Linked DNA regions of Pontimicrobium sp. SW4. The protein of the gene in region 1 binds, or shares a complex with, the protein of each later gene. Links are inferred from orthologs where the notes say so. Each region holds a gene or a part of one and is shown on either strand. Other genes may lie near its edges.

The links. The genes of interacting proteins can lie anywhere in the genome.
Region 2: the proteins of secY (region 1) and secA are in contact, whole or in part, in a crystal structure (PDB 3DIN), measured with the Thermotoga maritima proteins. The link is inferred for Pontimicrobium sp. SW4 from one-to-one orthologs. Residues at the interface, in WP_004081795.1 of Thermotoga maritima: Glu108, Gly109, Glu110, Glu111, Ala236, Glu237, Arg238, Arg239, Ile240, Thr241, Ile242, Gln243, Tyr244, Ala245, Arg246, Arg247, Val248, Thr249, Gly250, Arg251, Arg252, Val253, Tyr254, Gly256, Ala257, Ser258, Thr259, Tyr260, Leu261, Pro262; in WP_004082002.1 of Thermotoga maritima: Glu261, Ala262, Arg263, Lys300, Ala301, Arg302, Thr303, Ile304, Ile305, Leu323, Tyr324, Asp325, Pro326, Val329, Ser330, Tyr333, Ile336, Lys340, Phe345, Val349, Glu363, Phe364, Tyr374, Ser375, Gly376, Gly377, Glu393, Ile395, Thr482, Ser483.

What each region holds. Positions count from the first base shown.
Region 1 is NZ_CP157199.1:2,362,758-2,367,974, forward strand. Bases 552-3,540 are described here. They hold secY (preprotein translocase subunit SecY), read right to left. Parts: upstream 2,724-3,540; coding sequence 1,380-2,723; downstream 552-1,379. Other genes in these bases: rpsM (30S ribosomal protein S13), read right to left, coding at 645-1,019; ykgO (type B 50S ribosomal protein L36), read right to left, coding at 1,022-1,138; infA (translation initiation factor IF-1), read right to left, coding at 1,151-1,366; rplO (50S ribosomal protein L15), read right to left, coding at 2,740-3,192; rpmD (50S ribosomal protein L30), read right to left, coding at 3,207-3,386. Also shown: rpsD (30S ribosomal protein S4), read right to left, coding at 1-33; rpsK (30S ribosomal protein S11), read right to left, coding at 154-537; more of rpsE, read right to left, coding at 3,541-3,922; rplR (50S ribosomal protein L18), read right to left, coding at 3,929-4,282; rplF (50S ribosomal protein L6), read right to left, coding at 4,293-4,835; rpsH (30S ribosomal protein S8), read right to left, coding at 4,853-5,217. UniProt on the Escherichia coli protein: The central subunit of the protein translocation channel SecYEG. Consists of two halves formed by TMs 1-5 and 6-10.
Region 2 is NZ_CP157199.1:770,577-775,575, forward strand. Bases 1,115-4,999 are described here. They hold secA (preprotein translocase subunit SecA), read right to left. Parts: upstream 4,669-4,999; coding sequence 1,315-4,668; downstream 1,115-1,314. Other genes in these bases: ABGB03_RS03615 (hypothetical protein), read left to right, coding at 1,115-1,227; ABGB03_RS03625 (DUF2795 domain-containing protein), read right to left, coding at 4,798-4,999. In the rest of the region: more of ABGB03_RS03615, read left to right, coding at 1-1,114. UniProt on the Escherichia coli protein: Required for protein export, interacts with the SecYEG preprotein conducting channel.

The DNA.
Region 1 (5,217 bases):
TATTTTAGTTTTAGGACCAGTATATCTTGCCATTTTTAATTTGTTTTAAGAGTGATTATGAATTAAGGTCTTAATCTTATCCTTCGATAATCAGTTATCTCTTGTTGATACTTGTTGTTTTATTTCTATTTAAATAATCTGAAATTATTCAGATTAAACTCTTCTACGTTTTGGAGGTCTACATCCATTATGAGGTGTTGGTGTTACATCAATAATTTCTGTAACTTCAATACCACCATTATGAATTGATCTAATAGCAGATTCTCTACCATTACCAGGACCTTTAACATACACTTTTACTTTCTTTAAACCTGCTTCTTTAGCAACGTTTAAAGCATCTTCTGCAGCTAATTGTGCAGCGTAAGGCGTATTTTTCTTAGATCCTCTAAATCCCATTTTACCAGCTGATGACCAAGAAATTACGTCACCTTTTTTGTTGGTAAGAGAAATGATAATGTTATTAAAAGAAGCTGTAATATGTGCTTCTCCTGCAGATTCTACTATAACTTTACGTTTTTTAGTACTTGACTTTGCCATGTTTTTTAGTTTCTAGTTGTTAGCATTTAGTTGTTAGAATCCTAGACTTTTACATTTCAGACAGATTCATCTAACGTCTCATTACTAATGACTAATGTCTTTAATTATTATTTAGTTACTTTTTTCTTGTTAGCAACTGTTTTTCTTCTACCTTTTCTAGTTCTAGAGTTGTTTTTAGTACGTTGCCCTCTTAATGGAAGACCAGCTCTATGACGAATACCTCTGTAACATCCAATATCCATTAATCGCTTAATGTTTAATTGTGTTTCAGAACGTAATTCACCTTCAATTTTAAATGTACCAACAGTATCACGGATTGCTCCAATTTCATCGTCAGTCCAATCTTGAACTTTAGTACTTTCGTCAACTTTAGCAGTAGCTAAAATTTCTTTTGCTCTACTTCTACCTATTCCATAGATATAAGTTAAAGAGATTACTCCTCTTTTTTGTTTTGGTATGTCTACACCTGCAATTCTTGCCATAATTACCCTTGTCTTTGTTTGAATCTAGGATTCTTTTTGTTAATGACGTAAAGTCTACCTTTTCTACGCACAATTTTGCAATCTGCGCTACGCTTTTTTACTGATGCTCTTACTTTCATCTGTACTTATTATTAGTATCTATAAGTTATGCGAGCCTTTGTCAAATCATAAGGACTCATTTCTAATTTCACTTTGTCTCCTGGTAATAACTTAATATAATGCATACGCATTTTACCAGAAATATGTGCAGTCACAATGTGACCATTTTCTAATTCTACACGAAACATAGCATTTGACAATGCTTCTATTATTGTTCCGTCTTGTTCTATTGCTGCTTGCTTTGCCATAGTAATTAGGTTTTTAGCCTTTTCTATTTTTACCTGTCTTCATCAAGCCATCATAATGTTTGTTCAACAAGTATGAATTCACTTGCTGCATCGTATCAATTGCAACTCCAACCATAATTAATAGTGATGTACCACCAAAGAATAATGCCCAACCTTGTTGTACGTTCATTAGCTTTACAATAAATGCAGGGAACACTGCTATTAAAGCTAAGAATATAGAACCTGGTAATGTTATTTGCGACATTATTTTATCTAAATATTCTGATGTTTCAGTTCCTGGACGAATCCCTGGAATAAAACCACCACTACGTTTTAAATCATCTGCCATTTTGTTTGTAGGCACTGTAATTGCTGTATAAAAATATGTGAATATTATAATTAATAAAGCAAATACTACATTATACCACAATCCAAATATATCCGAAAATTGAGCTTGCAACCACTGTCCTACATTAGAATCTTTCATAAAATCCATTCCACCTATTAATCCAGGTACAAACATAATTGCTTGTGCAAAAATTATTGGCATAACTCCTGATGCATTTAGCTTTAATGGAATGTATTGTCTAGATCCAAACACATTTTTCTCATAACCACCAGAGGCAGTTCTACGTGCATATTGTACTGCAATTTTACGTACAGCCATTACTAGCATTACTGATGCTAAGATAATTACAAACCAAATTACTAACTCTATAAGAATCATAATTAATCCTCCATTAGACTCAGTAACTCTTGCTGCATATTCTTGTACAAAAGATACTGGCAATGTTGCAATAATACCAACCATAATTAATAGAGAGATACCATTACCTATTCCTTTATCTGTAATTTTTTCTCCTAACCACATTGCAAAAATACAGCCAGTAACTAAGATTACAATTGAAGAGAAGTAAAACAAACCTCCTTGACCTAATAAAAATGCTTCTTGAGGTATTCCTAAAGAAGGTAAGCTTACTAAATAACCTGGAGCTTGAACCATACATATAGCAATGGTTAACCAACGTGTTATTTGTGTTATCTTCTTTTGACCACTAGCTCCTTCTTTTTGTAGTTTTTGCAAGTAAGGAATCGCAATTCCCATTAACTGTACTACAATAGATGCAGAGATATAAGGCATAATACCCAATGCAAACACAGATGCATTTGCAAAGGCTCCTCCTGTAAAGGCGTTAAGTAAACCTAATAGTCCTTGTTCTGTATTATCACCAAGAGCACCTAATTTACTTGCATCAATACCAGGAAGCACAACTTGTGCTCCAAAACGATAGACTAAAAGCATTCCTAAAGTAAGAATGATTCTATCTTTTAGTTCCGTTATTTTCCAAACATTCTTTAAAGTCTCTATTAATTTCATTGTTTGTTGGGTCTTATTATAAAGTTACAGCTTCTCCTCCAGCAGCTTCTATTGCAGCTTTTGCTGAAGCAGTAAATTTATGAGCAGATACTTTTAATTTAGCTTTTAATTCACCTCTTCCTAATATTTTAACTAGTTCATTTTTACCAGCTAAACGGAATGCAGCAAATGTATCTAAATCTACAGTACCTTTTATTTTCTTATCGTCAACCATTTGTTGTAAAGTATCTAGGTTTATCCCTTGATATTCTTTACGGTTAATGTTAGTAAAACCAAACTTTGGCACACGTCTTTGAAGTGGCATTTGTCCACCTTCAAAACCTAATTTTCTAGAATAACCAGAACGAGACTTAGCTCCTTTGTGACCTCTTGTAGCGGTACCACCTTTTCCAGAACCTTGTCCACGACCAACGCGTTTACTATTATTGTTAACTGAACCTTCTGCAGGTTTTAAATTACTTAAATCCATTTCAGTTTATATTTTTAAGCTTCCTTAACAGAAACTAAATGTTTAACTTTATTAACCATACCAAGAATATTTGGTGTAGCATCGTGTTCTACAGTTTGACCAATCTTTTTTAAGCCTAGAGCTAATAATGTTAGCTTTTGTCTTTTTGTACGATTGATTGCACTTTTTTCTTTTGTTACTTTAATCTTAGCCATCGTATCCTTAATTATCCGTTAAAAACTTTTTCTAAAGAAATTCCTCTGTTCTTAGCAATAAGTCTAGCATCTCTTAATTGCAATAAAGCATCAAAAGTAGCTTTTACCACGTTATGAGGGTTTGATGAACCTTGAGATTTCGATAATACATCATGAACACCTACTGCTTCTAAAACTGTTCTTACAGCTCCACCAGCAATAACTCCTGTACCAGGTGCTGCAGGAATAATATTTACTCTTGCTCCACCGTATTTACCTTTTTGTTCATGAGGTAATGTTCCTTTAATAATAGGAATTCGAACTAGGTTTTTCTTAGCATCTTCTACTGCTTTTGCAATTGCACTAGCAACATCTTTAGATTTTCCTAAACCATGTCCTACAACACCAGCTTCATCTCCAACCACTACGATTGCCGAGAAACCAAATGCTCTACCACCTTTTGTTACTTTTGTAACTCTTTGCACACCAACTAAACGATCTTTTAGATCTAATCCACTTGGTTTTACTAACTCTGCGCTTTTGTATTTTTGATACATAATTTCTTAGAATTTAAGTCCTGCTTCTCTAGCTCCTTCGGCTAATGATTTTACTCTACCATGGTATAAATATCCACCTCTATCGAAAGAGATAGTCTCTACACCTGCTTTTAAAGCTTTTTCAGCAACGCTTTTACCTACTAAAGTAGCAACTTCTGTTTTTGTTCCTTTTGAACTGATGTCCTTGTCTCTAGAAGATGCTGTACTAATAGTTTTACCACTTACGTCATCAATTATTTGCGCGTAAATTTCTTTATTACTTCTAAAAACAGATAATCTTGGTCTAGTTTCAGTTCCTGAAACTATTTTACGAATTCTGTTTTGTATTCTTTGTCTTCTATCGTTCTTTGATAATGCCATAACTTACTTATTATGCTGATTTACCTGCTTTTCTTCTAATTTCTTCTCCTACAAACTTAACTCCTTTACCTTTATAAGGCTCAGGTGGTCTAAATCCACGGATTTTTGCCGCTACTTGACCTACTAATTGTTTGTCATGTGAAGTTAACTTTACTATAGGATTCTTTCCTTTTTCTGAAATTGTTTCAACCTTGATCTCTGGAGCAATGTCTAATACAATGTTATGAGAAAAACCTAAAGCTAAATCTAGTTTCTGCCCTTGATTACTTGCTCTATATCCTACTCCTACTAATTCTAATTCTTTAGTCCATCCTTTAGATACACCCTCAATCATGTTATGCATTAATGATCTGTATAAACCATGTTTTGCTTTTTGATCTTTAGTATCTGAAGAACGAGTAACCATAATGTTACTATCTTCAACTTTAATTTCTATAGAATCGTAGTTTTGTGTTAACTCTCCTAATTTACCTTTAACAGTCACGACATTTTCTTTAACATCAACTGTTACGCCTTCTGGAATGGCTACTGGATTATTTCCTATTCTTGACATTTCTTTTGGGCTTTAAATTAGTATACGTAACACAATACTTCACCACCTACATTTTCTCTTTGTGCTTGTTTACCTGTCATTACTCCATGAGAAGTAGAAACAATGGCAATACCAAGACCATTAAGAATACGAGGAAGTTCTTTCGAACTTGCATATTTACGTAAACCTGGTTTACTTATTCTTTGAATCCTTTTTATTACAGGTTCTTTAGTTTCTTTAGTGTATTTAAGAGCTATTTTAATAGTTCCTTGTACTGTAGAATCATCATCGAACTTGTAACTTAAAATATATCCTTGATCGAATAATATTTTAGTCATCTCTTTCTTTAAATTAGACGCTGGAATCTCAACCACTCTGTGGTTAGCAGCTACAGCATTTCTAA
Region 2 (4,999 bases), 1.6 Mb from region 1 along the record:
AATGTGTCTATTGAAAGTATAGGAGGATTTGGAGGTCCTTATAACTTTGATTTTGACTTCTCAGGCTTAGATGTATTAAAGGATATTAATATACATATTCCCGAAATTCCTGAAATGCCAGAGATGCCTGAAATGCCAAGGATGCCAGAAATGAATTTTGAGTTTCCAGAAATGCCTAAAATTCCTGAGTTGCCTGAATTACCAAAAGGCGTGCACAATGTTCAATTCGATGTTGAAAAATATAAAAAAGAAGGAGAGCCTTACTTGGATAGATGGAGTCAAGAGTTTGAAGACAAATATGGTAAAGGTTATAAGGAAGATATGAAAAAATGGGCTAGAGAGTTTTCTAAAACAGATTGGGATGGTTATTCAGCTCGTATGGAAAAATGGGGAGATAAATTTGGTGAAAAATTTGGAGAGAAATTTGGGAAGGACATGGAAAAATGGGGAGAAGAATTTAGTAAAAAATTTGATGGAAAATGGGCAAAAGACATGGAAGAATGGGGAGAAAGATTTGGTGAAAGGTTTGGCAAAGAATGGGAAGAAAAAGGTAAGGTTATTGAGGAGCGTATGAAAGAATTCGAAGAAGAATGGGAAGGAAAAGAAGAAGAATTTGAAAAACGTTTTGAAGACCTAGAGAAGAAAAATAGTAAGGTTAAAAAAACAATCAAGATAAAAATGCCTAAGGATACTAAGTTAAAGGTGAATGTGCGTCATGGAGAACTTAAGTTTGCCGCGGTAATTCACAACCTTAAAGCAAATATATCGCATTCAAGTTTATTAGCAGATCGTATTGATGGAAGTGCCACTTCCATCAATGCATCTTATTCACCTGTGTTAGTGAATTATTGGGATGAAGGTGAGTTAACACTTAAATATGTAGATGAAGCTTTATTGAAAAATGTAAAGTCGCTAGTACTATATTCTAATTCTTCTAACATTAATATTGATTATTTAGCTGGAAGCTCAATTATAGATGGAAGTTTTGGAGAGTTAACCATACATAATATTCTAGATTCTTTTACCAACCTAAATGTAGTTTTAGAAAATAGTGATGCAAAAATTAAATTACCAAAATCAAATTACGATTTACTCTTTAAAGGAGATCGCTCTAAGTTTAATGGTGAACGAACCGACAAAAAAGTAATTAAAAATTACCCAAAAAATACTTCTACAAACAAAACCATTCTTGTAAATGCTAAGTACAGTAACATTGTTATGCAATAAAAAAATCTGAACTTATTGAAAGTCCAGATTTTCTTGTTTTCAGTTTCCTTTCTTGAGATTTTTCCATTCCTCAGAAAGACATTTTTATTAATCTTCAGTCAACACCCAATCACCTTTTATAATTAAAGGCTCTGCTTGTTTATACTTAAGGATTTTACTTTCACCGCTCATCACGTTCTTAATCGTTACACGATCATTACGTCCTATTTTTGGTCGCTCTCTTACAATGGTTTCAACAACTTGCTGTTGACGTTGTGTGTTTCCAGCAGCTCTAGATTCGGCAGAACGTTCATCTAGATTTTGTATATCTTCCTTAGTAGTTTTTACATTTTCTCGTTTACGTGTTTTAGCTTCTTGAATAACATTAGCAGTTTCTTGCGGAATTTCACCTTTAAACAAGAATGAAATTACATCTTTATTTACTTGGTCAATCATGTCTTTGAACAACTCAAATGACTCAAATTTGTAAATTAACAATGGATCTTTTTGTTCATGAACAGCTAATTGTACAGATTGCTTTAATTCGTCCATTTTACGAAGATGTGTTTTCCAAGCATCATCAATAATAGCTAACGATATATTTTTTTCAAAATCGGTAATTAATTGTTTTCCATTTGTTTCATAGGCTTTTTCAAGATCAGTAATTACTTGTAAATTTTTAATGCCATCTGTAAAAGGAACTACAATTCGTTTAAATCTATCACGTTGTGTTTGGTACACATTTTTAATCACAGGAAACGCTAAATCTGCATTGCGTTCCATTTTTTCTTTATAATGCGCAAATGCAGCTTTATAAATAGTAGAGGAGATTTCTTTAGCAGAAAGGTTTTCAAACTCTTCTTCAGAAATTGGTGAACTCAAAGAGAAGTAACGAATTAATTCAAACTCAAAATTCTTATAATCGTTAGCTTCTTTATTAGTTTCTGCAATAATTTCAGATGTATCAAAAATCATATTTGCTAAATCCACTCGCAAACGTTCTCCAAATAGTGCATGAAAACGACGTTTGTAAACTACTTCACGTTGTGCGTTCATCACATCATCATACTCTAATAATCGTTTACGAACACCAAACTGATTTTCCTCTACTTTTTTCTGAGCACGTTCAATAGACTTTGAAATCATAGAATGCTGAATCACTTCACCTTCTTGTAATCCCATTCTATCCATCATTTTAGCAATTCGCTCACTACCAAAAAGACGCATTAAGTTATCTTCTAGCGACACATAAAATTGTGAGCTTCCTGGGTCTCCTTGTCGTCCAGCACGACCACGTAACTGTCTGTCTACACGACGCGAATCGTGACGCTCTGTACCAACAATGGCAAGACCTCCAGCAGCTTTAACTTCATCACTAAGCTTAATATCTGTACCACGACCAGCCATATTGGTAGCAATAGTTACCTGTCCAGATTTACCAGCTTGGTCAACAATTTCGGCTTCTTTTTTGTGTTGCTTTGCGTTTAATACATTGTGCGGTATTTTTCGAATACTTAGCATTTTGCCAAGTAACTCACTAATTTCAACAGATGTTGTTCCAATTAAAACAGGACGTCCAGCTTCTGATAGCTTTGTAACATCATCTATAACTGCATTATATTTTTCTCTCTTCGTTTTATAAACTAAATCCTCTTTATCATCACGAGCAATCGGTCGGTTAGTAGGAATTTCAACAACATCCAATTTATATATTTCCCAAAATTCTCCAGCCTCAGTCACTGCAGTACCTGTCATACCAGATAGTTTTCGATACATACGGAAATAATTCTGTAACGTAACTGTCGCAAATGTTTGTGTGGCAGCTTCAATTTTCACATTTTCCTTAGCTTCAATCGCTTGGTGTAAACCATCACTATAACGACGACCATCCATTATACGCCCAGTTTGCTCATCAACAATCATTACTTTATTTTCCATCACCACATATTGAGTGTCTTTTTCAAATAAAGCATAAGCTTTTAAAAGCTGATTTAGGGTATGAATTCGTTCAGATTTTATGCCAAAATCACGAAATAGTTCTTCTTTTAAATTAGCTTCTTCTTCAGATGTAAGACCTTGGGCTTCAATTTTAGCAATTTCAGTTCCCATTTCTGGCATTACAAAGAAATCTGGGTCATCCTTACCAGAAAGATATTCTACACCTTTATCACTTAATTCAATTTGATTGTTTTTTTCGTCAATTACATAGTACAATTCGGCATCAACTTTGGGCATTTCCCTGTTGTTGTCTTGCATGTAAAAGTTCTCAGTTTTTTGAAGTAATTGCTTTACACCTTCTTCACTTAAAAACTTGATAAGTGCTTTATTTTTTGGAATACCTCTATATACACGAAGTAATTGAAAACCACCTTCTTTAGTATCTCCAGCTGCAATCAATTTTTTAGCTTCAGCTAATACTCCTGTTAAATATTTACGCTGTACATTAACAATATCGTCAACTTTTGGTTTTAGCTCATTAAATTCATGTCTATCTCCTTGCGGAATTGGACCAGAAATAATCAAAGGTGTTCTAGCGTCATCTACAAGTACCGAATCTACCTCATCGACAATGGCATAATGATGAGGTCGTTGAACTAAATCGTCAGGCGAATGTGCCATATTATCACGTAAATAATCGAAGCCAAATTCGTTATTGGTACCATAAGTGATATCAGCGTTGTAAGCTTTTTTACGAGATGCAGAGTTTGGTTGATGATAATCAATACAATCAATACTCATTCCATGAAATTGAAAAATAGGAGCCATCCACGCACTATCACGTTTTGCTAAATAATCATTTACTGTTACAAGGTGAACTCCCTTTTCGGCTAATGCATTTAAGTATACAGGAAGCGTAGCAACCAAAGTTTTACCCTCACCAGTTTGCATTTCGGCAATTTTACCTTGATGCATGGCAATACCACCAATTAATTGTACATCGTAATGCACCATATCCCAAGTAATTGGTTTTCCAGCAGCGTCCCAAGAGTTAGACCAAATAGCATGTTCGCCATCAAGGTTTACATAGTCATTTTCACCAGATACTTCTCTATCAAAAGCATTTGCAGTTACCTTAATTTCGGTATTATTTACAAAACGCTTTGCCGTTTCTTTTACCACTGCAAAGGCCTCAGGAAGAATTTCGTTTAAGGTTTCTTCAGTAATATTATAGGAGTCGTCTTTTAACTTATCTATTTCTTGATAGATATCTTCTTTTCTATCTATATCTTCAGTAACATCTGCTTCTTCTTGAAGTTTATTTATTTCATCTTCAATGTTTTTACGAGCATCTGCTATTTTAGATTTAAACTCTAAGGTTTTTGCTCTAAGCTCATCGTGTGATAAGCTTTCTAGTTGTGACTCAAAGGATTTTATTTGATTGACAATAGGCATAATTGCCTTAACGTCTTGTTTGGATTTGTCTCCGACAAATACTTTAAGTACAGAATTTAAAATACTCATTATATTGATTTGTTTTTAGTCTTTGATCTATAGGTAGTCAAAGATACTATTTGTTGTTATGTTTAATGAAAAAATAGCGCATAAAAAAAGCCTCAAGCGAGACTTTTTAACTATTTTTTATGGTTTCATTTAATATTCATCCTCATTCCAAAGATAATCTTCGTCTGTTGGATAATCTGGCCATATTTCCTGAATAGAATCATAGGAGTCACCTTCGTCCTCAATAGATTGTAAGTTCTCAACTACTTCTAGTGGAGCTCCTGTTCTAATAGAGTAATCGATTAATTCATCTTTTGTTGCTGGCCAAGGTGCATCACTTAAATAAGATGCT